One region of the Shewanella sp. HL-SH4 genome, then DNA from elsewhere that is predicted to be linked to it. Evidence: predicted binding sites of a transcription regulator. Region 1 holds the regulator's gene; each other region holds the start of a gene.

The links. Region 1 encodes FliA, which starts transcription of late flagellar genes. Its sites were predicted from a motif close to CTAAAGNTNNNNNNNNNNNNGCCGATA; they were not measured.
Region 2: ACRWQL_RS01890 (VC2046/SO_2500 family protein) is a predicted target of FliA. The motif match lies at 3,509-3,535, and genes of this name have one in related genera.
Region 3: ACRWQL_RS17070 (flagellar protein MotY) is a predicted target of FliA. The motif match lies at 1,642-1,668, and genes of this name have one in related genera.

Annotation. Positions count from the first base shown of each region.
Region 1 is NZ_CP195037.1:724,706-730,583, forward strand. Features, by position in the region: gene ACRWQL_RS04090 (chemotaxis protein CheA) at 1-1,772, opposite strand, end outside; gene ACRWQL_RS04095 (protein phosphatase CheZ) at 1,788-2,525, opposite strand; gene cheY (chemotaxis response regulator CheY) at 2,539-2,922, opposite strand; gene ACRWQL_RS04105 (RNA polymerase sigma factor FliA) at 2,966-3,685, opposite strand; gene ACRWQL_RS04110 (MinD/ParA family protein) at 3,678-4,559, opposite strand; gene flhF (flagellar biosynthesis protein FlhF) at 4,564-5,878, opposite strand, start outside.
Region 2 is NZ_CP195037.1:208,581-214,458, reverse strand. Features, by position in the region: gene rrtA (rhombosortase) at 1-259, opposite strand, end outside; gene queC (7-cyano-7-deazaguanine synthase QueC) at 268-981, opposite strand; gene queE (7-carboxy-7-deazaguanine synthase QueE) at 1,167-1,835, shown strand; gene ACRWQL_RS01910 (PLP-dependent cysteine synthase family protein) at 1,878-2,951, opposite strand; tRNA gene ACRWQL_RS01905 (tRNA-Tyr) at 3,123-3,207, opposite strand; tRNA gene ACRWQL_RS01900 (tRNA-Tyr) at 3,237-3,321, opposite strand; tRNA gene ACRWQL_RS01895 (tRNA-Tyr) at 3,360-3,444, opposite strand; gene ACRWQL_RS01890 (VC2046/SO_2500 family protein) at 3,570-4,067, shown strand; gene ACRWQL_RS01885 (DUF406 family protein) at 4,212-4,499, shown strand; gene ACRWQL_RS01880 (sensor domain-containing phosphodiesterase) at 4,695-5,878, shown strand, end outside.
Region 3 is NZ_CP195037.1:3,658,005-3,663,882, reverse strand. Features, by position in the region: gene ACRWQL_RS17070 (flagellar protein MotY) at 739-1,608, opposite strand; gene rnt (ribonuclease T) at 1,799-2,479, shown strand; gene ACRWQL_RS17060 (peroxiredoxin) at 2,574-3,179, opposite strand; gene ACRWQL_RS17055 (Na+/H+ antiporter family protein) at 3,537-4,862, shown strand; gene upp (uracil phosphoribosyltransferase) at 5,227-5,853, opposite strand.

The DNA of each region.
Region 1 (5,878 bases):
TCTAAAACAGTGCCTTTGCCCTTCAATGAGTCGATATGAACAGTACCGTTTAGCTGAGTAATACGGGTTTTCACCACGTCCATACCCACGCCACGACCAGAAATATCTGATACCTCCACTTTAGTTGAAAAGCCTGGCGCAAAAATTAAATTATATGCTTCGGAATCTGTCATCCTAGATGCAGTATCCTCATCAAGCACACCACGGGTAATAGCGATCTCTTTCAGCTTTTGCGGGTCCATTCCCGCACCATCATCTTCAATTTTCAGTAAGATGTGATCGCCTTCTTGGCTTGCTGATAATGTAATAGTACCTGTTCTTGACTTGCCATTCGCCTCACGGGTAATAGGCATTTCAATCCCGTGATCAACCGAGTTACGCACTAAATGCACTAACGGGTCGGCTAAAGCTTCGACAAGGTTTTTGTCTAGATCGGTTTCTTCACCAATCATAACTAAATCAATTTCTTTATTAAGTGTACGCGCTAAGTCACGCACAACCCGCGGAAAGCGACCAAAAACCTTCTTAATTGGCTGCATACGAGTTTTCATTACTGCGCCTTGCAAATCAGCAGTAACTAAATCTAAATTTGCCAGTGCTTTTGACATTTCCTCGTCTTCACGAGTAACGCCTAAACTAACTAACCTATTTCGGACTAATACCAACTCACCGACCATATTCATAATTTGATCAAGTCTAGCGGTATCAACACGAACAGTTGTTTCTCCCTGAGGAACAGATGCAGCCGCTTTTGTTGGCGCCTTATCTTTAATAACCACGTCAACATTTGCTACAGGAGCAGGTGCTTTAGGTTGAGGAACTGGAGCTGGAACTGGAGCTGCTGCGGCCTTTACTGGCTCAACGGTTTTAGGTGCCGCTGTTTTAGGTGCTGCTGTAGAACTTGACGCAGAAGTATCTACTTTAGCAGGCGAAGAACCTTTACCATGAAGCTCATCAAGTAACTTCTCAAACTCGTCGTCGGTTATATCATCTGAGTCTACCATTTGAACTGGAGGCTCTACAGATTTAGCTGGTGCAGGTTTACTCTCAGCTGCACTTAATTTATTTGAACCATGAAGTTCATCTAACAATGCCTCAAATTCGTCATCAGAAATTTCATCTGAGCCAACAGGAGCTGGAGCTGATTGCTGAGGTGTTTTAGCTGTTGATGAAGTAGTTGCTACAGGACTATTACCTTGACCATGAAGCGCATCTAATAATGCTTCAAATTCGGACTCATTTATTTCGTCAATATTAGTGTCAGCGCTAACATTGTCTTCAATGAATTCTGGTTGATTGACAGGCGCGATTTCCTCTACGAGTTCTTCTACTGGCTCTTGAATCAGCTCTTCACTCTGCCCGCCCATTTCTGATGGCAAAGGTGCACCCGAACTGAGTAGCTTCAATTTATTAAGTAGTTCGACTTCAACAGGATCTTGTTCTTCGCCTTGCTGAGTTTGGGCAAACATAATGTTAATAGCATCAACTGCCTGCAAAATGATATCCATCAATTCTGCATTAACACTCCGTTTTCCGGTTCTCAATAGATCGAAGGTATTTTCCGCTTCATGGCAGACGTCTACCATAGGTTTCAAACTTAAAAAACCAGCTCCACCTTTTACAGTATGGAAACCGCGAAAAATAGCATTCAACAAATTACTGTCATCAGGATTATTTTCAAGCGCAACTAACTGCTCTTGAAGAAGCTCTAAAATCTCACCAGCCTCTACCAAAAAGTCCTGGAGTATCTCTTCATCAACATCAAATGACATTCAACTGACTCCTAATTAGAAACCCAGACTGGATAGCAAATCATCAACTTCATCTTGACCTGCGACCACGTCATCACGCAATTCTGCGTGCATAATTGGGCCCTCTGCCTCTATTTTATTCTCTTTTTTAACAGTTTCCGGTTGCGGCGTATAATCACCAAATACTGTCAACATAGAGACTAGATTATTTTCGACTTCGCGAACTAAGTCGATAACTCGACGGATCATTTGCCCTGTTAAGTCTTGAAAATCCTGCGCCATCAGTATTTCATTTAGTAATTGTCGTAAACGGGTTGTATCGTGTTCACTATGTGACATAAGCTGCTGAACATCATGACAAAGTTTTTTGAACTCACTCAACTCTATGTCTCGACGCATTAACTTATCCCACATAGGGGTAACAGATTTTATATTGGTAATTATTGTATCGGCCAAAGGTAAACATTCTTCAACTGCATCCATGGTTTTATTTGCAGCTTGTTCTGTCATATCAATAACGTAATTTAATCTCTCTTTAGCATCCGGTATTTCAACCTTGGCTAATTCTGATAAACGGTTATCTACCTGAAAATCTTGAAGTGCACTATGAAGTTGACGTGTTAATTTCCCGACCTCTTCAAATAATTCACGCTGTATTGGTGTAGCGAGTTCTCTAACAACGTCGTCAGCTTGATCTTGCTCCCCCGCAGTAAGCAGTTCGACAAGTTGCTGGGCCTGCTCGAGAGTAATTAACCCCGATATTATTGGCTGCATAACTTATCCTTGCTTAAGCGAGACGTTCAAAAATTTTATCTAATTTCTCTTTAAGGGTAGCCGCTGTGAAAGGTTTAACAACATATCCATTCACACCTGCTTGGGCGGCTGCAATAATTTGCTCACGCTTAGCTTCTGCCGTAACCATCAAAACAGGTAAATGTTTTAATGAATCATCGGCACGAATAGCCTTCAGCAAATCAATACCTTGCATACCAGGCATATTCCAATCTGTTACAACAAAGTCAAAATCACCTTTTTGCAACATAGGTAAGGCTGTTGATCCATCATCTGCTTCTTGGGTATTATTGAATCCCAAGTCTCGCAACAAGTTCTTTATGATACGTCGCATTGTTGAAAAGTCGTCAACAATAAGAATCTTCATATTCTTGTCCAAGGTTTCCTCCGGTGAGCTGACACTCTAGTGCTCTAATTAATAATTATTGTTGTGTCCAATGCTTGAGTTTGCCTTTTAATCTAAGCATAGCCTGACTTAATATCTGACTAACCCTAGATTCGCTTACTTCAAGAATTGCACCGATTTCTTTTAAGTTTAACGCTTCGTCATAGTACAGTGAAAGTACTAATGCATCTCTTTCTGGTAAGGTTTTAATTGCTTCCACCAGCGCTGATTTAAATTGCGTTTCAGCTAATGCTTCAAAATTATCATCTGGTATTCCATCATCTGTTACTAACACATCTTGCGAAATACCTAAATCTTCTATGCCTATGATTTTCCCAACAGAAACATCATTTAAAATATGATGGTACTCATTGAGCGACATATCAAGTTTTTCTGCAATTTCTGTGTCACGAGCATCACGTCCCAACCCTTGCTCTAGTTCGTCAATAACCTGCGCAACCCGGCGATTATTGCGATGAACTGAACGAGGAACCCAATCACCACGGCGGATTTCATCAATCATAGCACCGCGTATCCGAATGCCTGCAAAGGTTTCAAACTTAGCCCCTTTGGTGTCATCAAATTTTGATGACGCTTCAAGTAACCCTATCATGCCAGACTGTAGCAAGTCGTCGAGTTGCACTGAAGCAGGTAATCGCGCCAACATATGATGTGCAATTCTTTTTACCAGCGGTGCATACTGTTCAACAACGGATGTTTTATTATCGAACTGAGTATACGCGGCGGCTTTATTCACTCACTCTATCCTCTTGTGTTTCTTTGCGTTGGACTAAACGTTCAACAAAAAACTCTAAGTGTCCACCCGGCTGTTGTGGAACTGGCCAGCTCATAATTTTATTTGCCAGGCCGTGATAAGCAATAGCTGATGGCGACTTTGGATACGCCTCAACAACTAACTTTTGCTTTCGCACAGACTTACGTAAATTTTCATCAAATGGCACGGTTGCAACTAACTCTAAAGCAACATCTAAAAACCGATCCGTTACTTTACTTAGTTTAGCAAACAATTCCATTCCTTCACGTAAACTGCGTACCATATTAGCCACAATTTTGAAATGAAATACACCGTGTTCACGGCTTAATATTTTTATCAGTGCATAGGCATCTGTAATAGATGTCGGTTCATCGCATACCACAATTAATACATCTTGTGATGCCCTTGAGAAACTCAGTACCATATCTGAAATACCTGCCGCGGTATCGACAATTAATATGTCAAACTGTGTACGCATCTCACTGAAAGCACGAATTAATCCTGCATGTTGAGCCTGGGTTAACTCAACCATAGCTCTGCTTCCAGACGTTGCAGGAACAATACCAATACCTTTAGGGCCTCGAACAATGATATCGTCTAATTCGGCATCGCCAGATAAAACATGAGATAAATTTTTCTCGGCACGAATTCCTAACATCACATCAACGTTAGCTAAACCAAGATCCGCATCTAATACTAAAACACGTTTACCTTTTTCCGCTAGGGCAACGGCAGTATTTATAGAAACACTGGTTTTTCCTACCCCACCTTTTCCACCGGATACGGCAATTACTTTAACTTTTTCGTTATTTGGTTGATTCATCATACGTAAACCACTTGCTTGATCACGGGTCATATTCTTACTCGAATGCATAAGTCATTTCATTCGACCATGCGCTTGTGTCTTGAGAAATTACTTGTTCTGTTTCATTTAACGCGGCTAAAGCTTGCTTAGCCAGAGCTAAAGTATCTGCTACTTTTATGTCTTCAGGAACACGTTGGCCATCAGTCACATAGCTTAATGGTAACTCATTTTGTATCAGAACGCTCAATGCACCTGCAATTGATACAGATTCATCTAATTTGGTTAAAATTACACCCGCTAATGGAATGCGTTTAAAATGATTAACCGCGTCTTGTAATACCCTGCGTTGCCCTGTTGCCGACATCACTAAATAGCTGCGAATTGGGATCCTACTGTTTGCTGTCAAATTATCAAGTTGTTGATAAAGACGCATATCACGTTGCCCCATACCCGCTGTATCTATAAGTACTAACTTACGACTTCTAAATTGGTACAAAATCTGTTCTAGCTCGGTGACATCATGTGCTTGCTTTACTGGACAACCCATTATTTTGCCATAAGTTGCTAATTGCTCATAGGCGCCAATACGATAATGATCCGTTGTAATAAGTGCAACTTGATCTGCACCATGTTGTGCTGCAAAACGTGCAGCAATTTTTGCCAGAGATGTCGTTTTACCAACACCAGTTGGTCCAACAAAAGCCACAACGCCTCCGCGCTTTACAATATCATCACCTTGGTTATCAAGTAAGTTAGCCAAACTTTGTGGTAATGAACGCACTAATTCCGCTGGATTATAGTGTTGACTCAAAGATGAAAGTTTAGCTGCAACGGGTGCTGAAAACTCTGCAGCAAGTAGTTTACTTTCAAGCATAGCACCCACAGGATCTTTCCGCTTTTTTTGTTCAGTCATCAATGAAGATACTTGATGAGTCAGTAAGTTACGTAATGAAGCCATTTCTTCACGAAGCGCATCCATTTCAGTCGAACTGACTTTATTATTTTTTGACTGCTTATCAAATCCAGCCTGTTGCTGATACTGAGGTTTAGCTGGCTTGGCGTCAGCTGTCGCACCTTGTAATTGGCGCGCCCATTCAGGTAAATCAGAGTCATCTTGTTTAGGAGGCATTTGCTGACTTAAGCGGCTTTGTTGTTTCTCTAACAACGCTTGTAATGAATCTGCCGCTGGCGGTGGATTAATTTTTGTCTTTGCCTTGATTACAGAGTTAGATGCAAGTGATACGCGATCCTCACTTAGATCCATAAAGCCTGGAGTCGGTGCCGCCATAGCGGCACTCGCCTTAGGCTCATCGTAATCAACGGCGGCGACAATCTCGATCCCGCCTGCCACTTTTTTATTCGACATAATG
Region 2 (5,878 bases), 520 kb from region 1:
GTAATTCATGTAAAAAAACAATGACCCAAAATCCAGCCAAATTCATCACTAAATGCCAGATGTTGGTGTGTAACAAATTACCGGTAAGTAGGCGCCAAATTTGTCCATTAGCAATAGCATCATGTTGAAATTTGAATAAGCTGTTGGTATCGACAATGATGGGGTTAGTGATACTTAGGGCAAATAAAACAATACAAATGACACTGATAACCAAGGTAAATTGATATGGCTTGATTAATGATGAAGTTGTTTTACCCATATTCACCTCTATGTCGATGGCTGTATTTTAGCGTGCAATGACGACATGACTTGTTGTTGATTTTGCAGATAATCATCTAAGCCGCGTTGACGTAATAAACACGACGGGCAATCACCACAACCGTCGCCAATGATACCGTTATAGCAGGTCAGCGTTTGTTGTTTAACCAGTTCTAATTGCTGATATTTGTCTGCTAAAGCCCATGTTTCTGCTTTGTTAAGCCACATCAGAGGAGTAATGATTTTTAATGGCTTATCCATGCCGAGGGCTAAAGTGTGCTCCATTGATTTAACAAACTCATTTCTACAATCTGGATAGCCTGAAAAGTCAGTTTCACACACACCGGTGATAATGGCATCACAACCGAGTTGGTAAGCGTATACGCCCGCAAGAGTCAGAAATAAGATATTTCGTCCAGGGACAAAAGTATTGGGTAAACCATTATTCATTAATTCGTGGGAAACAGGAATAGAATCACGGGTCAATGCTGAAATGGCCAATTCGTTTAGCAGTGTAGTGTCTAATACTTTATGACTGATTAAATTCAGTTGCTTAGCCAGAGCTTTTGCAACATCAATTTCCTGTCTGTGGCGCTGGCCATAATCGAAAGTAATACCGTGTACTTCATCATATTCAGTTAACGCTTGAATAAGACAGGTGGTTGAGTCTTGACCACCACTGAATACGACTAATGCTTTGCTTGGCAATGAAGTTTGAGACATGAATAATGACCTAATGCTAAATAGTATAAGAGGGTGATAATATGTTAATTGATAGCATTTTATCTTACAGTTTCCTGCAATAGCAAAGTTAATGGCTCATTTATGCCAATTGTCATGCTGCTAACCTTGATACTGAGGTAGAAATAAACTATAAATGCCGCCCAAACGAATAAAGCAGGTGACAAATGAGCTATCCAGTTAACGAAGTGTTTGAAACTATCCAAGGTGAAGGGACTTTTACCGGTGTGCCAGCACTCTTTGTCCGTTTACAAGGTTGCCCTGTGGGCTGCTCTTGGTGTGACACCAAACAAACTTGGGATGTACTGGTTGAAAACAAAGTGTCGCCTGAACAAGTGATTGCGGTTGATGGCACCATTGGTCGCTGGGCTAACCATGATGGTACCAGTCTTATCGCCGCATTTAATCGTGAAGGCTTTAGTGCAAAACACGTAGTGATTACAGGCGGTGAACCTTGCTTGTATGATTTAACTGAGTTGACCAACCAATTAATCGACTCTGGCTACAGTGTCCAAATTGAGACTTCGGGCACTTTTGAGGTGCTATGTCATCAAGATGCCTGGGTAACAGTATCACCTAAAATCAATATGAAGGGTGGATATAAGGTATTAAGCCAAGCTTTAACGCGTGCCAATGAAATTAAACACCCAATAGCCACAGATAAACATATTGAAGAGCTGGATGATTTACTCAAGGATATTGATATTGAAGGTAAAACTATCTGCTTACAACCTATTAGCCAGAAGCCTCGCGCTACAGCATTGGCGATGAAAGTCTGTATTGAGCGTAACTGGCGTCTCTCGATTCAAATGCATAAGTATTTGAATATTGATTAAGCGATAAAGGTTGCCCCAAAATGTGTGTTGGGGCAACTCGATTTAGCAGTCCAATGGACTGAGTAATCCACTTTGGTTAAAATCACTTAGTTGCTGTTCAAATTGTTTAAAGCAACCAATATTGTCCTCAATCCATTGGGGATTATAATAAGTATCTAAGTATCTTTCCCCCGCATCACAAATCAATGTCACAATCGAACCTGCTTGTCCTTGTTGTTGCATTCGCGTGGCTAACAGTAATGCACCATACAAGTTGGTTCCTGTCGATGCGCCCGTTTTTCGGCCTATCAAGGTTTCTAACCATTGCATGGTAGCAATTGATGCTCCATCAGGAATTTTATGCATTTCATCAACAACACCAGCAATAAAGGAGGGTTCGACTCTAGGCCGTCCAATGCCCTCAATTTTACTGCCTTTTTGACCTGTTAATGTTTTATCACCACTGTGGAAATAATCATAAAAAACTGAGTTCTCAGGGTCTACCACACACAGTTGGGTAGATAACTGCTGATAGCGAATATAACGCCCAATGGTAGCAGAGGTGCCACCTGTGCCGGGGCTCATTACGATCCAGTGGGGAATAGGGTGTGGCTCACGTTGCATTTGAATGAATATTGAGTCAGCAATATTGTTATTTCCCCGCCAATCTGTGGCGCGCTCTGCAAAAGTGAACTGATCCATGTAATGGCCATTTAACTCTTTAGCAAGGCGTTCAGACTCAGCATACATCTGATTACTATTATCAACGAAGTGACATTGCCCGCCGTAGAACTCGATTTGTTGAATTTTCATTTTAGCCGTAGTCGAAGGCATTACCGCGATAAAAGGCAAACCAATTAAACGGGCAAAATACGCTTCAGACACCGCAGTGCTACCAGACGATGATTCAATAATGGTGGTAGTTTGTGTAATCCAACCATTACATAAAGAATATAAAAATAACGAACGGGCTAAACGATGCTTTAGGCTGCCCGTAGGATGAGTACTTTCATCTTTAAGATAAATATCAACACCGTTAAGTTGTGGTAAATCGAGTTTTATAAGGTGAGTATCAGCAGAACGTTGATAGTCTGCATCAATCTTAGCAATGGCCTGGTTTACCCAATTCGATGGCATAGTATTTTCTCATCGTGATTATTAATGACTTAATCTTAAAGAAAAAAAGGTGTTAAACCTAGCAAAAATAAACTGGTTGAGATAATAGAGAGAATTAATACGAATGTGATTAACTAATGAAGGATATATTACAGATTTTGAGTGATATAGTATGAAGATTAAGATGTAAAATGGTGGAGGGAGAAGGATTCGAACCTTCGAAGGCTGAGCCGTCAGATTTACAGTCTGATCCCTTTGGCCACTCGGGAACCCCTCCACTGAATAGAGATAAATGAGCAAGAAAGATGGTGGAGGGAGAAGGATTCGAACCTTCGAAGGCTGAGCCGTCAGATTTACAGTCTGATCCCTTTGGCCACTCGGGAACCCCTCCACATATTTCTTTTTCGTCTATCTAAATTACATCGCAAATGGTGGAGGGAGAAGGATTCGAACCTTCGAAGGCTGAGCCGTCAGATTTACAGTCTGATCCCTTTGGCCACTCGGGAACCCCTCCTCAATTGCGGCCGCCATAGTAGTCATAAACCCAAAATATGTAAAGGCTAAAAATGAATATTTTTCTAAAGTTTAGGTGTGTTTGGTCGATAAAATAGCATCGAGTCATAATAGTGTTGTTTTTATATGCAAATTGAATCACTACTGGTCAATGAATTACAATTAGGCAGTCGTTTAAATGCGGCTGTCGAAAACCAGCGTCGTGGTGAATTTGGTTTACTGTTAGCCATGTTGTCAGCAGACAGTAATTATATGGCTCAATTTCAATTTGATAAACACCTAACGATTGACCAGAAACTGTATAAACAGTTTCAACTGCAACAACCACAAAAATTAGTTGATGATTTATCTGCTACTGCTGAGCATACAAATAATGGTGCTGTTTTTCACTCCCAAGGGTTATGTCAATTTCATTTACAACAAAGCTTATGTCCTGAAGCCATTGTAATACGAGGTAAACATGATGATGCAATGACCCAAGCATTAAGTAATAGCAGCCATTTAGTGCGATCAAAATATGAAGGGTTAGAAACCCATTATGAGCCTACTGAAGACATGCATTTTGTTGAGCAGTTAGAGCGTCAACGACAGATTAGTCAAACGATGATCCAACTCACCGCATAAAGTCCTCCGCTTGAGGCTATATCATTTGCAGAAAAACATGGTGCCAACTCGATATGTGAGCCAAGTAAGGGAAATTGTTATTCAGTTATTTTATGATAATCACATATAAACCGATCTTCATTCTTCAGCTTTGGGTGGTTCACTATGGTTAACACAATTAAACAACAACAGCAGAACGTAAACGACTCATGCAGTGATTGCGGTAGTTTTGTTGATATCGGCGCCGTAATTGATGAGCACGATACCGAGTTAATATTAGTTTTTAAGGGGGAGGCTGCTGAAATCGACGCACATAAGCTTGCCAATACCGCGCAGAATCGTTTCGACAAGGTCGATGTTAAAATTGTTCATGTAGGCGATGATGTTAAGCTTATATTGTATTTTTCAGTGACGGTGGAGAAAATGCTATTTCAATTAGAAAATGGCGTATAAATAGGGTTGCTGTTTGTTAATTGCGGGTGTATCGTCAGCGATTAAATTTTATAACAGCCTTTGATTATCAAGAGTTAACAAACAGCTTATTATTAAGCTCCCAATGGTATGTATTGAGTTTCTGCACATTGCTCACAGAGCGAACTAATTATAATTCAGCAGAATGAGAATACATGATGTCTTTTCGGGAAACTAATGACACAAGAACAAAATCAGCACCTTTTAGAGTTAATTGTAAACTCTAGTGCGAAACAGCAGGGGAACTTTACAAAAACCTCTGAGTTAGTTAGTCGGCTGTTGCAGCAACATTTTGTTGATTCTTCGGTATCTGTTTGGCTATTTGACGAAAAGTTGGACAGTGCAGAGCCATCATATGATGCACAACAAAATCCTTCTTTATCCTGCTCAAAAAGACTGATTTCTCATTATTCAGGCTGCGATAACAATAGGCCGATACCCACCCTAGCCGCTGTGCAGTCGGGCATAAACATTTGTTATTTTGATGAATTAAAAAACCACCGTTATATAGCCACTAATAACATCTCCCATGATAACCACTTAATTCATTCTTTTGATTATTATGGTATTAACCATATTGTCAGCACACTTAATGTTGCTATACGGATTAATGGCCATATTGAGGGGGTGTTAGCGATTGATTTTAAATCATCATTTGAATGGCAACTTGAACAAATTCAAATTGTGATTCAGTGTGCGGATCAGCTTGCGTTAACTTTGGCAACTCGATACTCCTACGATAAATCAGAACAAATCCATTTGTTGCGCAATGCTGCAGAACATTCAGAACATGTGGTTATGATTGTCAATACAGATACTTTAGTTGTCGATTATGTCAATTATGCCCATCAAAGAATGACAGGCTTATTACGCAGTGATATTGAACATCAAAGTGTGATGAATTTAGATATTTTTCGAAATAAACCCGATGTACTTCAACATATATTGGCAAAGCTTGCGAATAATGAAAGTGTAATAGGAGACATTAAACTTAAACGAGTCGATGGTAAACAATATTGGCTACACTATCACATTACCGGTTTTATGACAGAGCAAGGTCATCACTATGCCTTGGTTTCAAGTTATGACATCTCATCTGAATTTGAACACCAAGCAGATTTGGAATATTTAGCATGGCACTGTAGTTTAACTGGCCTACATAATCGATCTTTCTTTACTCCACTGCTGGATAAATCCCAAGATGGCATATTATTATTGGTTGACCTATTGGGCTTTAAGCGATTTAACGATACCCACGGCCATGAACAGGGTGACTCGTTATTAATTGAGGTTGCGAGACGTTTAAAGCACTTTGCCGCGAACTACAAAGCAATAGATGTGGCTCGAATTGGCAGTGATGA
Region 3 (5,878 bases), 1.4 Mb from region 1:
TCTGGGGTTTAACCAACTTAGATGAAGATTTTTTAATGTTTTCTGGCCTTCAAACAACCCAAAAAATGAATCTTAATTAGATAAAGTCATCGCATTTAATGATACAAATTGCAGCTTAGTTAAATATTAATTTCAAAAAGCAGGATATCGCTATGCTTTGCCAGTCAAAAGTATTAAAACCGATCGTATTTAAAATAAAGTGAATCAATAAAAGCTTATTTTTTCAGGTAAATGATCACTTTACCAAAGCTATTAACATTTACTTTTAAAAAACAATTCAACTTATCCGAATATTTATTCACTCAAATACTAATTATCTCAACAAAACCTACCCTCGTGCTATTTAAGGACCATTTTTAATTCAAAACCAGCACAATCATCCATTAAAAAATCTAATGTGAAAGCGAAAAAAATCTATCTTGTGCATTTAGAGTAATAAATCTATTATGAACTTGTTTTCAGGACACATCGATTTGATGAGAAAACAATGAACTTAAAGTTAGTGTTTGTGAAACATTAACTTATCTCCAGTTCTTATGCTTGACTTCCTTCCTTAAATTTGTTGATTGCAAATTATTTAGCCCACTCGGTTTGAGTGGGTTTTTTTTGTCTAAAATTTACCTTCAAAAACATACAAAAAAGCCTGAACATGATTCAGGCTAATGCTATAGATTAATGGCTAAGGTTACTTTGAAACAAATTAAGGTCTGTTAGTTTTAAAAGTAACTATTAATTGCACTATATAGGTTTAGTTATTCTAATCACGACTCTGCGGTTTGTTTGTCGCTCTGACGCTAAGTCATTACCAGCCACGTGACGTTTTTCACCATGCCCTTCTGTGGTGATACGGTCTTGTGAGATACCACTGGCGATTAATAAACTTTTAACTGAATCAGCACGTTTTTCTGACACTTTTTGGTTAATTGAACGTCCGCCGTAGCTGTCGGTATAGGCATCAACCACCACTAACTCGATATTCGGGTCATATGATAAATATTCTTGTACTTTTTTAAGCTGATAATTTGAAAAACGAGTTAATTCGGTTCCACCCTCTTGGTAGTTTAATACCGTGAATGCAATGTCATCAAAACTGTAGGGTAATAAATTAGCCAAGCATGAGCGAAACTCACGGTACTTGCTGGCAAAGTTCACCGCTGAAATCCCGACTGCAACTTTACTTGATGCATCATACCAATCAGCATAATAAAACGTAGGCTGACGGCCCTGGCTTAATTCATTTAGCATAGTCCAGGCAGCTTTTTTAGGCACTTCACCGTTAAATTGTTTTTGATACTTTAATGCGATGATTTCTTTTGATGCATCACCTGGGCGCCAGGTCGGTGCTCGGCTGATTAATTTAGCATTGGTAACCGCGTCTGGCTTTGCCCACATATCAAGCGTAAAGAGTAGGTTGAGGTTTTTTCCTGACTTACTAGAAAAAATAGCTTTGCCGTAGTCTGGTATATCATGCTCTAGTCGACATTCAATAGGGGTATTTTCACCTACACGCCAGGCAGAGTTTTCAAGGGAGGCAACATAGTGAAGTAGATCAGCACTTGCAGAAGCACTGATACACAAACTGGATACTAATATGATTTTTTGCCACATGGTGTCACCTGTCGATTTTATTACCTGTTAATATATCGGCGGCTAAATCCTTTTCTTAAGTTTAAATTATCACTGAAACGAGCATATTAAGACAGTTTGGGTATAATGCACGGCCTATCTGTCACAATAGGCGCAGGCAGGCCTTTACTGGTGACAATAATATTCAGGTTTAATGGGGTAATAGAATTACATGAGTGACATCTGCAACAGCAATAAATTTAAATATCGATTTCGCGGTTATTTTCCTGTGGTGATTGATGTTGAAACAGCAGGATTTAATGCTAATACAGATGCATTGCTTGAAATCGCAGTTACCATGCTAAAAATGGATGATGACGGCTTTATAAGCTTAGATAAAACCCTTCATTACCACATTGAGCCATTTGAAGGTGCAAACCTTGAACCCGCTGCATTAGCGTTCAATGGGATAGACCCTACTAACCCGCTTAGGGGGGCTGTTGATGAAAAGGCTGCTTTTTTAGAAATATTTAAAGAAGTTAAAAAGGCTCAAAAAGCGGTTGGCTGTCATCGCAGTATTGTTGTGGCGCATAATGCGGCATTTGATCTTGGTTTTGTTAATCAATGTATCGAGCGAAATAGTTTAAAGCGCTCACCGTTTCATCCCTTTGCCAGTTTTGACACAGCGTCCCTTGCCGGATTAGCTATTGGCCACACGGTATTGGCTAAAGCGTGTAAAATGGCTGGCATTGATTTTGATAATAAGGAAGCTCATTCAGCACTGTATGATACTGAACGTACCGCTGAACTTTTTTGTTATATCGTTAATCGCTGGAAAACCCTTGGCGGTTGGCCATTAGCGATTATGGATGAGTCAGATGATGATACTGACAATAGTGATACAGACGACTGAACTTAGCCGATGTGCGGTTTAGATTAACTTTATTAACGTTACAGAAACAAAAAAAGCTGCCTAGGCAGCTTTTTTGATATTTAACAAGCGAAGATTATAGCTTGTCAGAGTGATCTTTTAAGTATGAAGCAACACCATCAGTGCTAGCTGTCATGCCTTTATCACCTTTAGACCAACCTGCTGGACATACTTCACCGTGCTCTTCGTGGAATTGAAGTGCATCGATCATACGTAGCATTTCGTCAACGTTACGGCCTAATGGTAAATCGTTAACCACCTGGTGACGTACTTGACCTTCTTTGTCTACAAGGAATGAACCACGGAAAGCAACACCTGCTTCTGGATGTTCAACATCGTATGCTTTACAAATTTCATGCTTAACGTCAGCAACTAAAGTGTATTTAACTTGGCCAATACCACCTTTGTCTACTGGAGTGTTACGCCATGCGTTGTGAGTGAACTGTGAGTCAATAGACACACCAATAACTTCAACACCACGCTTGGTGAACTCTTCCATGCGGTGATCAAAAGCAATTAGCTCTGATGGACACACGAAAGTGAAATCTAAAGGATAGAAAAAGATAACCGTTGGCTTACCTTTAGTTGCCGAAGCAAGGTTAAAGTTGTCAACAATTTCGCCTGAACCTAATACTGCTGCTGCGGTAAAGTCTGGGGCTGGACGGCCTACTAATACGCTCATTTTATATCTCCATTAATGGCTTGTTAAAATTCTAAAAGAAGGTGCAATGTTCACCCTTCCACAATGTGCTATACCATACCTTTTATTTGCGCCCCCGATAAGAGGTTTCGAATGAATTTTGTTTTACCTGCTGAAAAACCCCTCATCACAGCCTTACTATTTTTAAGGTTTTAAAAACAAATAACTAAAAATGGCTTACAACAGATGACATTTTGGCCTGATTCTTTAACATTGACGCACGCGATAGGCACTGCATGCTATTGATACACTAATAAAATAAAGGCTTTACTGGACAAGCAAAGTAAATAACGGCATAAATAAACGCCTTAATACTTATAATAAATAGAATTAAAAAATATGAATGCTGTGGTGATATCTGTTTGCTTAATGCTTGCATTGAGTTTTGTTCGAGTAAATGTGGTAATTGCACTGACAATAAGCGCTTTGGTTGCCGGCCTTGTTGGTGGGCTTGATATACAACAAACAATTTCCGCTTTTAACGATGGTTTAGGTGGCGGTGCTCAAATCGCCTTAAGTTATGCCCTACTGGGGGCGTTTGCTGCAGCATTGTCACATTCTGGTTTAACTACATTAATTTCTAACAGTATTATTAAAAAATTGGGCAAAGAGCCTAATAGTAGTAATACCAAGGTTGTACGATGGATGCTATTGGTGACTATTCTGGCAATGGCTATTTCGTCGCAAAATATTTTGCCCATTCATATCGCTTTTATTCCTATTTTAATACCACCACTATTACATGTGTTAACCGCATTAAAAATTGATCGCCGCCTTATTGCCTGTTTACTAACCTTCGGCTTAGTGACTACCTATATGATTTTACCCATAGGTTTTGGCGGTATTTTCTTAAATGACATTCTACTGGCGAATTTAAACAGTAATGGCTTAGACGCGGTTCATGCTCAAGTACCACAGGCGATGTTATTACCCGCATTAGGCATGGTATGTGGGCTATTATTTGCGATGTTTGTTAGTTACCGCAAGCCGCGTGAATATCGAGTTATCGCACAGCAAACGGTTACTGAACAGGCAGAGCAGACAATTAATACTAAAAGTATTGTCATTTCTTTAATCGCCATAGTCGCTACCTTAATAGTGCAACTTCAAACAGACTCGATGATATTTGGTGCCTTAACCGGGTTTGTCATTTTCCGCTTTTCAGGAATTATTAAACAAAGTGTTGGCCAAGACTTATTTAACCAGGGCGTGCATATGATGGCCAACATTGGTTTTATTATGATTGCTGCTGCGGGTTTTGCAGCGGTTGTAAAGTCAACCGGCGAAGTGAGCTCTTTAGTGACGTCACTAGGGGATTTTATTGGTGACAATAAAGCACTGGCGGCAATACTTATGCTTTTAGTCGGTTTACTTATTACCATGGGGATTGGGTCTTCTTTTTCAACGATACCTATTATTGCAACCATTTATGTGCCACTGGCACTTAGTTTTGGATTTTCTGTGGCAGCGACAATTGCCCTTGTGGGCACAGCTGCCGCATTAGGTGATGCTGGCTCACCTGCTTCTGATTCAACTTTAGGCCCTACAGCGGGTTTGAATGCCGATGGACAACACGACCATATTCGTGACAGCGTTATTCCAACCTTTATGCACTATAACCTGCCTTTATTAGGTTTTGGTTGGCTGGCTGCAATGGTTTTATAGTGTTTAATAGTCTGTTTAATGTTCGCTAGTCAATATAGCAATTAACAAATACAAAAATGGGAACCCGCGGGTTCCCATTTGTTTAACTACACTTTTGTGTCTAAACTTTTTCTACTAAGGCTATGGGCTATGCCAGTCGGCTGTGCCAATTGCTTTATGTTCGGCTTATTTAACCTCAATTCGGGTTAAGAGATGAATAAATGGAATTTTAATATTCAAAATTCAAGTATTTATACTCAAACTTGAACTTTGCGCTGGTAACAAGGCGAATTTACGGGTCAATAGCTGGCCTATTGCCAATAAGTTCAACACAGTTAGCGGTGCTAAGAGCTGTTTGATATGCATTTATTATCCCGAACTGAGGTTATTTAGTGCCGAATATCTTATCGCCAGCATCACCTAAACCAGGCAGAATATACCCTTGCTCATTTAGACAATCATCAATTGCTGCGGTGTAAAGCTCAATATCAGGATGAGCTAAACCAAGTGCTTTAATGCCTTCAGGTGCAGCAACAAGCACTAATGCTTTAATTGACGTACAGCCGCGAGCCTTTAATAGGTCAATAGTGGCTATCATAGAGCCGCCTGTGGCTAACATAGGGTCAACGACTAACGCGATGCGCTCGTCAACATTACTGACTATTTTTTCAAAATACGGTACCGGTTCTAACGTTTTTTCATCACGATAAATACCGACAACAGAAATACGTGCACTCGGTATATGCTCAAGTACACCATCCATCATACCTAAGCCCGCGCGTAAAATAGGCACTACAGTGACTTTTTTACCTTTGATTTGATCGACTTCAACAGGGCCGTTCCAACCATTAATAGTGACTTTTTCAGTCTCAAAGTCTGCGGTAGCTTCATAGGTTAACAAACTGCCGACTTCAGTCGCCAATTCGCGAAAACGCTTAGTACTGATATCTGCTTCACGCATCAATCCTACTTTGTGGCGAATAAGAGGGTGTTTTACTTCAACAACTTTCATCTTCGATCTCCCAGCTTTGTCTAAT